3 regions of the Bradyrhizobium sp. HKCCYLRH2047 genome follow, and region 1 is predicted to be linked to each of the others. Evidence: riboswitches for the same ligand, from Rfam matches in the RefSeq annotation. Region 1 holds a riboswitch; each other region holds the start of a gene.
What was found. A riboswitch is a leader RNA that binds a small molecule or an ion and turns the genes downstream of it on or off. The one in region 1 is predicted to bind S-adenosylmethionine.
Positions count from the first base shown of each region.

Region 2: another riboswitch for S-adenosylmethionine. It lies ahead of ACQR1D_RS09275 (GNAT family N-acetyltransferase); the one in region 1 lies ahead of metX (homoserine O-acetyltransferase MetX).
Region 3: another riboswitch for S-adenosylmethionine. It lies ahead of ACQR1D_RS03985 (O-succinylhomoserine sulfhydrylase); the one in region 1 lies ahead of metX (homoserine O-acetyltransferase MetX).

Region 1 covers NZ_JBNPUM010000002.1:434,254-437,525, forward strand. The annotation lists gene hisC (histidinol-phosphate transaminase) at 1-378, opposite strand, end outside; gene ACQR1D_RS05535 (chorismate mutase) at 416-1,249, opposite strand; SAM riboswitch at 1,445-1,524, shown strand; gene metX (homoserine O-acetyltransferase MetX) at 1,607-2,875, shown strand; gene metW (methionine biosynthesis protein MetW) at 2,879-3,272, shown strand, end outside.
Region 2 covers NZ_JBNPUM010000003.1:430,836-434,107, reverse strand. The annotation lists gene ACQR1D_RS09280 (serine hydrolase domain-containing protein) at 1-395, opposite strand, end outside; gene ACQR1D_RS09275 (GNAT family N-acetyltransferase) at 902-1,372, opposite strand; SAM-I-IV-variant riboswitch at 1,418-1,527, opposite strand; gene ACQR1D_RS09270 (DUF3551 domain-containing protein) at 1,680-1,928, opposite strand; gene ACQR1D_RS09265 (hypothetical protein) at 2,100-2,711, opposite strand; gene ACQR1D_RS09260 (VIT1/CCC1 transporter family protein) at 3,251-3,272, opposite strand, start outside.
Region 3 covers NZ_JBNPUM010000002.1:80,901-84,172, reverse strand. The annotation lists gene ACQR1D_RS03995 (MATE family efflux transporter) at 1-41, opposite strand, end outside; gene ACQR1D_RS03990 (2'-deoxycytidine 5'-triphosphate deaminase) at 170-1,276, opposite strand; SAM riboswitch at 1,389-1,468, shown strand; gene ACQR1D_RS03985 (O-succinylhomoserine sulfhydrylase) at 1,545-2,753, shown strand; gene ACQR1D_RS03980 (GDSL-type esterase/lipase family protein) at 2,886-3,272, opposite strand, start outside.

The DNA.
Region 1 (3,272 bases):
GGCGCCGCAGGCCATGGTCGCAATCGGATAGACCAGGAAGCCGTGCGCGGTCGAGATCGCCTCGTCGCCTTGGCCGAGAAAGGTGTGTGCCAGCAGATTGAGGATCTCGTCGGAGCCGGCGCCGCAGACGATGCGGTCGGGATCGAGGCCGTAGGTGCGGCCGATCGCCTGGCGCAGCACACGTGAAGTCCCTTCCGGATAATCTTCCAGGTGAGTGGCCGCACTCTTGAATGCCTCGATCGCCCTCGGCGAGGGGCCGAACGGGGTCTCATTGGCCGACAGTTTGAAAACCTTGCGGCCCGGCTCCGGCTGGGGACTCTTGCCCGGCGTATAGGGCGCGATATCGAGGATGCCGGGGTTCGGCACGGGGCGGTTCATCGTCAACTCCGGAAAATCATCACTGGCGCGGGGCGTCTCAGCTCGGAACCGTATAGCGTTTCGCATGGCCGCCGACGAGGGCGGCGGAGCGTACCGAGGCGCCCGCCGCGATCAGGGCAGCCTTGATCTTGTCGAGGTTCGACGGCGACTCGATCGATACCAGCAGTGCGGCGCCGTCGAAGGCGGTATCGGGCACCGCGATGACGTCGGCGAGCGGCGACAGCGCCCGCGACACCTGCGCATTCCAGCCGGAGACGCGGATGCTCCAGGTCTCGACCTCGAGCACCAGCGCATCGTCGGCGACGCGCGACACCGCGAACACCGGCAGCGCGGCGGGATGGTCGGCGCGCTCGATGAACGGCATCCGCGCGATGATCTTTGGCGCGCCCACGGGCTCGAGCGTGATCCACCACGGCGTATGGCCGGAGGTCGTCGACACCAGCGCGAGATCGCCCTTCGAGCGCGCCACAGCCTCGACCGCGGCTTGCGCGCTGAAATGCGGCACGTAGGGCACCACGAATCCGAAATGGAACCGGGCGGAATCGCGCATCGCGGATTCGCCGACCGACACGTCGGCATGAACCGAGAACGGCGCCTGCACATAGGTGAAGGTCGAGACGATGACGCGCCAGATCCCCTCGACGGTGTCGAGCGGCAGGATGCCGCGATGGCGCTGCACCAGGCGGCGCATCATGTCGGCCTCGCGCGCGGGCCTGAACGCCGAGCCGACCTCCTGGGTCTTCTTGACCTTGATCAGCCGGTCGATGATGTCGGCCCTGTTCATCAGCAACTGATGGACCTGCTCGTCGATGGCATCGATCTCCTTGCGCAGATCGGCGAGCGAGGGCGGGGCTGGCGGCGGGTTCGACATGGTCCGTGTCACTCTTCGCGAGGCCACGGGAAAACCTGCGGCCAAAGGAACGGATGCCGTTCTCTCCGATGCCGCGGACCTGCGCAACAGCAAGTTTACTTTGCGCCATCCAGGCTTGGCTGACCTGCGGCGGAGCGCCCGACCAACGGTCAACCCCAGCTTGCCTTGACGAATAGCGCCCGCGGGACTAGTTTCTGCCCGTTCCGTGGTCATTTGAGCCGGCCGGCTTGCAGCCACGTTAAAAAACTCGCTAAACAGGCCGGGGACGTTATCGATCCCGGCCGAACCCCAGTTCAGGCCGGGTTTTTCATGGCCTGATGTGTCACGTGGTTCGGGAGCCCTGGCCGGATGGCTGGGGTGAGAGACATGACAGGTCTGACGCCGAAGTCCAAATCTGCGAAGTCCAAATCTGCGACGTCCAAATCTGCGACGCCTACATCCGCGTTGCGCACGGTCGCGCCCGACGAGCGCTCGCACGAGGTCGATCATCCGAGCTCGCCGGTGGCGCAGTTCGGCGCCGACAAGCCGCTCAGGCTCGATTGCGGCGTCGACCTGTCGCCGTTCCAGATCGCCTACCAGACCTACGGCGAGCTCAATGCCGACCGGTCGAACGCGGTGCTGGTCTGCCACGCGCTGACCGGCGACCAGCACGTCGCCAACCGCCATCCCGTCACCGGCAAGCCCGGCTGGTGGGAGACGCTGGTCGGTCCCGGCCGCCCGCTCGATCCCAGTCGCTATTTCATCATCTGCTCCAACGTGATCGGCGGCTGCATGGGCTCGACCGGGCCGGCCTCGCTGAACCCCGCCACCGGCAAGGTGTGGGGGCTCGATTTCCCGATCATCACCATCCCCGACATGGTGCGGGCGCAGGCGATGCTGATCGACCATCTCGGCATCGACACGCTGTTCGCCGTGGTGGGCGGCTCGATGGGCGGCATGCAGGCGCTGCAATGGACGGTGGCCTATCCGCAGCGCGTGTTCGCCAATCTCGCGATCGCCTGCGCGACGCGCCACTCGGCGCAGAACATCGCCTTCCACGAGCTTGGCCGCCAGGCCGTGATGGCCGATCCCGACTGGGATCACGGCCGTTACGCCGACAAGGGCACGCATCCGCATCGCGGCCTGGCTGTGGCGCGCATGGCTGCGCACATCACCTACCTCTCCGACGCCGCCTTGCATCGCAAGTTCGGCCGCCGCATGCAGGACCGCGAGCTGCCGACGTTCTCCTTCGACGCCGATTTCCAGGTCGAGAGCTACCTGCGCTACCAGGGATCGTCCTTCGTCGAGCGCTTCGACGCCAACTCCTATCTCTATCTGACGCGGGCGATGGATTATTTCGACATCGCCGGCGACCATGACGGCGTGCTGGCGGCGGCGTTTCGCGGCATCAAGACCCGTTTTTGCGTGGTGTCGTTCACCAGCGACTGGCTGTTTCCGACTGCGGAGTCGCGCGCGCTGGTGCATGCGCTCAACGCCTCCAGCGCGCGGGTGTCGTTCGCCGAGATCGAGACCGACCGGGGCCACGACGCGTTCCTGCTCGATGTCCCCGAGTTCTTCGAGATCGCCAGCGCGTTTCTCGATTCCGCCGGCAAGGCGCGCGGGCTTGCCCATGCGAAGGGAGACTGAGCCATGAGCATGCAGGGTGTGCTGCCGCTGAACGGCTTCACTGGCGGCGAGGTGCTGGCCTATCGGCCTGATCATCTGCTGGTCGCCGGCATGGTCGAGCGCGGCTCCAAGGTGCTCGACATCGGCTGCGGCGATGGCGATCTGCTGCAACTGCTGGAAAGCCGCGGCATCGACGGCCGCGGCATCGAGCTGTCCCGCGAGGGCGTCAACCATTGCGTCGCCAAGGGGCTCGCGGTGGTGCAGGGCGACGCCGATACGGATCTCGTCGATTATCCGGACGACGCGTTCGACTACGTGATTCTGTCGCAGACCCTGCAGGCGACGCGGCAGCCCAAGGTCGTGCTGGAGAACCTGCTGCGCATCGGCCGCCGCGCCATCGTCACCTTTCCGAATTTCG
Region 2 (3,272 bases), on a different contig from region 1:
ACCGTCGCGCCCTTCTCGACCCCGGTCAAGCCAGGCGGGTTATCGTCGATGCCAAGTTCGCCAAGCGTGCTGTCAAGGTTGATCTGGTGATCCGACACTGCGATGCCGATCAGGGCGCTGAGCATGCTCTTGCGGATTGAAGCGACTTCCATCGGCTTCGTCGTACTGCCCCACTCGGCCACGACCTTGCCGTGCTGAACGATCACAACCGCGCTCGAATGAATCTGATCCGAAAAGGATCGCGCTTGGGTCAATCCGGTTTCTGACCAACCCAATTCTGCAGGCGTGACGCGCTCCCACTCCGCTGCTGGGAAGCCATCTTCAGCTTGGGCATGCTCGAACCGAACCAAAGCGCCGAGCAGCACGACAGCGAAAACAATCTGGCGAATATGCATAGGATGATCCCACCCGTTGCGAGCTTGACCAGATTGCTACACACTAATCATTAACGGAATTAAGCAGAACGCCTGTTGAAGTGTTTTCTTTGGATACCCGCCAACCATCCTCATGGCGACGTCTCTTGTTGGCCCACAACGGACATGGAACGAACGGAACTCCCTTACGACCAAACTGTGTGACCGGCTGGTGAGAAATCGCTACTCATCCTTATTCAACGCGGCGATGAGGACGCCAACCTCTTCAACAGGTAAGGATCGTCACGCGCTATCAACTCTTCTGTCCTTGGGAGCTTTCCGAAAGCAAACCGTGCCTCCTCGATGCAAGAAAAATAACACAAGCATCTCCGTGCCATCTGAATGCTCGACCTCAACCATGTAGGATGCTAGCGATGGCGGAGTAACCACCCCATGTAAGGCTGGTCTGAGAGGCGATCTCGATTGTGCAACACGATCGAAAAGCAGACTTGATCATCTATTCCTTGTCGTCACATCGCCCTCGACCATCATTTCGTCAGCCATCTCTCGAAGTACAAATTGATCGGGTTGGAAACGTAAGGGCCATACGCTGGGCACGGAACGAACCCCTTCGCCCGATAGAGCCTCTGGGCATCGGGAAGAAATTCCGTGGTTTCCAGCCGCAGAACCGACAGCTTGGCGGTCAAGGCCGCTTCCACAACGCGCGTCAGGAGCCTGCTGCCTATTCCAGTTGTCCGAGCCTCGGTGACGACATACATGCGCTTCACCTCCCCGGTACCATCCGCGAACACCTGCAGCCCTGCACAGCCAACGGCTTGTCCGGCAATCCGCGCGATAAACATTTGCGTGTCGTCGTGCGCTAGCCGATCAATTGGAGAGCCGTGATTCCTCTCCACCCCGCAGACCTTGTTTAAGAAATCGTCCAGCGCGGTTACGAGATTAATCAGGTCCGGGGACCTTGCATCGGCCAGCTCAATTTCGATTCGATCGACAGTCATTCTCGTCCCCTTCTTCGAAGAGATGAGCGCATGACGCCGTGGTGGCTTGTCCCGTTTAGTTGCCGGACCGGCCACATCTTCTTCCGAAGGAAGAAAGCCACCTTGCTCGGGGAGCAGGTTGGCGCTGGGCGTCGGCCCAACTCTTGATGTTGGAGTTGACGATAGCGGGCACTATCGAGCTTGGCAAGTACGCCCCCAGTTTGAGGAACAACGCGTGGCCGCTCCTGGCTCATCTCGAACCTTTTGGTCGGCTCCGACGATGGCCGCTCCGTCGAAGATTGGAGTCTTGTCAGGCCGCAATCGGCGCCTACCGGGGAGGCCGACGGCGGCTTGGCTCAGGCGGGCGCTGTGCATAGGGGTTCAGCAAGCACATGGCCGAAAGGCCCGCAGCTCCTGCTCTGCACGCCTCCCACGACCTGTACTGGCACGAGACCGTGCTGGACCCGCCCCATTCCCATGTCTGGAGGCACACCGGATCATTGCCATCGAACCGCTGAGCCGCGGCTGGAGCGGTTGCAAGCACGATGATCGAAGTCATGAGGAGAAGCGCGCGCATCATCAGCCATCATGACATGCGGCTGACCAATCCGAAAGGGTCTGCCGGCGCGGCCACGTCAACGCGGGCTTCATCCGCAGGCGCGGCGGGTTTCGGTATCCGCGTCGTCAGGTGACCCTCTCTTGCTCCACGAAAAGCAGGCGATCGCAGCTAGCTTCGGCGGCTCATGACTCAGAAATAGGAGCGCGGCTGCTGCTTGATATGTTGGCCGAGGTAGCGTCTCACGGTCGAAAGATTTTTCGGTTCAGAAAGCTTCTCAAATACCTGATGCACCAATTCATCGTGATCGGAGGCAACCATTGCGACGGCGTCCCTCAGGTTTCTAAGCTGACGCCAGGAAAGAGCAGGCTCCGCTGCTGCCACCAAAGCCCAAAATACAGGGCGCCATAACCCGGTGTCGAAGGGCTTTGACGCTTGAAATATGGAAAACAGCGCCTCTGAACGACTCCCCATGTTTTCAATGGCGCTGGAGGCAGCGACATACTTTGTGAGAAGTTCTTTGGCGGGTGGCCCGTTGCCGCGCTCGAGGTATGCCCTGATCGGCCATGCCGAGACGGCTACACGATTGAAAATATCCTCCTGACAGTCGGCTGCCAGAATCGCCTCTTCAAGGAGGCGGCTATACCTTTCATCGGGCCAATGGCGTGCGACGTGAGATAACGCCTGACACCTGAACCAAGGTGCTTCTATCCCCCTTGCGACGCTTAGCGCTTCGTCAGGGCGAGCAGATGCGAGGCGGATCGCGAGGTCTCTTGCTTTGGTCGGGGTCAGGGTCTTGCTCACCCAAACCGACTACCATAACTCCCCGCAACGGCCAATTGGATGGAACGTCAGATTCTGGCCTAAAGGTGAGCTATGCTGGTTCAAGGCTGACGCATGGTCTCAACCCAACGCCGTCGTCAGGACGTCCAGATCCGCAGAGCACCAACAGTCTCGAACTCGGCGAGCCTAAAGCTCTTTGTCACAGACAACGCTGCCGTAGGGTGGGCAAAGCGACGCCAAGGGCGGCGCGTGCCCACCATCGGTGGCGCTGGGTGTAGGCGGTGGGCACGGCGCGCGTGAAAGCTCGCCCGACAAGGCCGCATCCCGGCGCGCCTTTGCCCACCCTACGGCAGGTTGTTAGTTCAGCGTGCCATCAATCTTGACGCTGCTGGCAAAGCGGCGCGTGACCACCATCGCCACCGCTCGAAACGCGCGGTGGGCCCGATGCGACGCGGCGTTGCCGCGTACGCCTCTTTGCCCACCCTACAGCTCGGGTGACGGGATCATGACCGGCCCGGTGACCTTCGTCCGAACGGCCTAGACCGCAATCCCGCTCCACCTCACCCGAACAGATGCGCCAGC
Region 3 (3,272 bases), 350 kb from region 1:
CCCTCGCCGACCGGATTGTCGGCCAGGCCGATCTCGGACATCTCAGCTCCCCGCTCGGCCGCGCAGGTCGCGGCCGTCTTATCGTTCGATTGCTTTCGCTTTCCTAGCACGGCGCTGGCGCGCGCCCTGTGCGGCAGGCGCATTGGGGGTGCGCGGCAGACGCAGCCGGCTAGAAGCGGAAGTGCTTGGAAAGCTTCAGGCCCTGGGCCTGGTAGTTGGAGCCGATGCGGCTGCCATACATCGCGTTGGGACGCGCCAGCATCTTCTCGTAGACTAGGCGGCCGACGATCTGGCCGTGCTCGAGGATGAACGGCACCTCGCGCGAGCGCACCTCGAGCACCGCGCGCGAGCCCTGCCCGCCGGCGCCGGCATAGCCGAAGCCGGGATCGAAGAAGCCGGCATAGTGGACGCGGAATTCGCCGACCAGCGGATCGAACGGCACCATCTCCGCGGCGTAGTCCGGCGGCACCTGCACGGCTTCCTTCGAGGCCAGGATGTAGAACTCGCCGGGATCGAGGATGAGGCTGCCATCGGGCCGTGCCTTGATCGGCTCCCAGAACTCCTCGACCGGATAGCCGGCACGGCGGTCGACGTCGACGACGCCGGTATGGCGCTTGGCGCGGTAGCCGACATAGCCGTTCGCATTGCTGCCTGAGAGGTCGACGGACAGAGCGACACCGCCGGCGAGATCCGCATCATCGCGATCCACCAGCCGCTCGGCCTGGTGCAGCGCGATCAATTCGTCCTCCGACAGGACCGCGTCGCGATAGCGGAAGCGAACCTGGGACAGGCGCGAGCCTTCGCGCAACAGGACCGGAAACGTCTTCGGGCTGATCTCGGCATAGAGCGGACCGTGATAGCCGGCGCCGATCATGTCGAAGCGTCGCGTGCCGTCGGCGATCACGCGGGTGAAAACGTCGAGCCGGCCGGTCGAGCTCTTCGGATTGGCGGCCGCGACGATGTCCTTCGGCAACGCCAGGCTCTCCAGCAGCGGCACGATGTAGACGCAGTTGGTCTCGAGCACGGCACCATCGGCAAGCGCGAACTCGTGCAGCTTCAATTCGTCGATGCGCTCGGCGACGGTCGACCCCGGCCCTGGCAGAAAGCTCGCGCGCACCCGATAGGCAACGTCGCCGAGCCGCAGGTCCAGGCTCGCCGGCTGGATCTGGCTCTCGACGAAATCATATTCGGGAATGATCAGGCCGGCCTCCGCCATCGCCACGATCATGCGATCGGGGAGGATGCCGTGGGCGTCGGCGGGAAGCGAAAACGGCAAGGCCTGATCCTTTGCAGGCGCCGGAACGGCGGCTTGGGGAGCCAATATAGGGTCTTTTGACCGGTTATCCGATGGCCGGCTTGACGGAAAGGCCGGTTGCGACTATGAGCACGACTTATCCCGTGGTGATTTGAGCCGGCCGGCTTGCAGCCACGTTAAATAAGTCGCTAAACAGGCCGGGGACGAATGTGATCCCGGCCGTGAGGAGTTTTCCCAGGCCGGTTTTTTTGTGCCCATCGCCCGAGGCGGTGGCCACGATGGAGGTCACATGTCGAAGTCCCCCGCGAAGGCCCCGGCGTCGTTCGCCCAGTGTCGTCCCGAAACCCGGCTGGTGCATTCCGGCACCTTGCGCTCCGAATTCGGCGAGACCGCCGAAGCGCTCTATCTGACACAAGGTTTCGTCTACGCCACCGCCGAGGAGTGCGAGGCGCGCTTCAAGGGCGAGGATCCCGGCTTCATCTATTCGCGCTTCTCCAATCCGACCACGGCGATGTTCGAGCGCCGCATGATCGAGCTCGAGGGCGCCGAGGCCTGCCGTTCCGCGGCGACCGGCATGGCCGCCGTCACCACCGCGATCCTGGCGCCCCTGCGGGCCGGCGATCACGTCGTCGCGGCCAAGGCGCTGTTCGGCTCGTGCCGCTACGTGGTCGAGGATCTCCTGCCGCGCTACGGTATCGAGTCGACGCTGGTCGATGGGCTCGATCTCGACCAGTGGCAGAAGGCGGTCAGGCCGAATACCAAGAGCTTCTTCCTCGAGAGCCCGACCAATCCGACGCTCGACGTGATGGACATTCCCGCGATCGCCGAGATCGCGCACGCCCATGGCGCGCGGCTGATCGTCGACAATGTGTTCGCCACGCCGATCTGGCAGAGCCCGCTCGCGCTCGGCGCGGACGTCGTCGTCTACTCCGCGACCAAGCACATCGACGGCCAGGGCCGCTGCCTCGGCGGCGTGATCCTGTCGTCGGAAGCCTTCATCGCCGAGCACATCCACAACTTCATGCGCCAGACCGGCCCGTCGATCTCGCCGTTCAACGCCTGGGTCCTGCTCAAGGGCCTGGAGACGCTCGCGGTGCGCGTGCGCGCGCAGACTGAGACCGCCGGCAAGGTCGCCGATTTTCTCGCCGCGCATCCGAAGATCTCGCGGCTGATCTATCCCGGACGCGAGGACCATCCGCAGGCGGCGACGGTCAAGAAGCAGATGCGCGCCGGCTCGACCCTGGTCGGCTTCGAGGTGAAGGGCGGCAAGGCGGCGGCGTTCCGTATGCTCAACGGATTGAGGCTCGCGCGCATCTCCAACAATCTCGGCGACGCCAAGACGCTGGTCACGCATCCCGCGACGACCACGCATCAGCGGCTGACGCCGGACGCGCGCGCCGAGCTCGGCATCAGCGAGGGCTTCATCCGCTTCTCCGCCGGGCTCGAGCATGCCGACGATCTGATCGAGGATCTCGACGCCGCCCTCAGCGCGGCGTAGCGAATGGTGAAGTGGCGTCGCGAGTAGACCGATCTCATCCCTGCGCGCTACTCGTCATTCCTCATCCGCACATCACCTCCGGATTCCGGGGTTCGCTCGCGCGGCGAGCGCCCCGGGATAACGCCCGCGGCGTCACATCGGCCGATAGGTCGGCACCTCGGCCGGCGCGTTGATGCCGAGCTTGACCTGGCCAACCGAGCGGATGATGTCGTCGCCGAGCAGTTGCGCGAAGCAGGCATAACCCCAATCGCTCATGTGCAAGCCGTCCGAGATCACGAACTCGTTCATCGGGATCGCCTGCCGCTCGTGCCAGTCGCGCATCACCTCGAAGCGCGGGAAGATGCCGGCGTGATGCAGCTCGGCGATGCGGCCGAGCAGCTTGTTCATGCGACCCGCGCTCTCCTGCCGCTCGTTCACGCGCGGCGAATATTGCAGATCGACCAGCACGACATCGGAGGCTGCGGCCTGGATCTTGGCGACGCCGTCCTCGACCAGCCTGGCGGTCTCGGCCGGATCGAG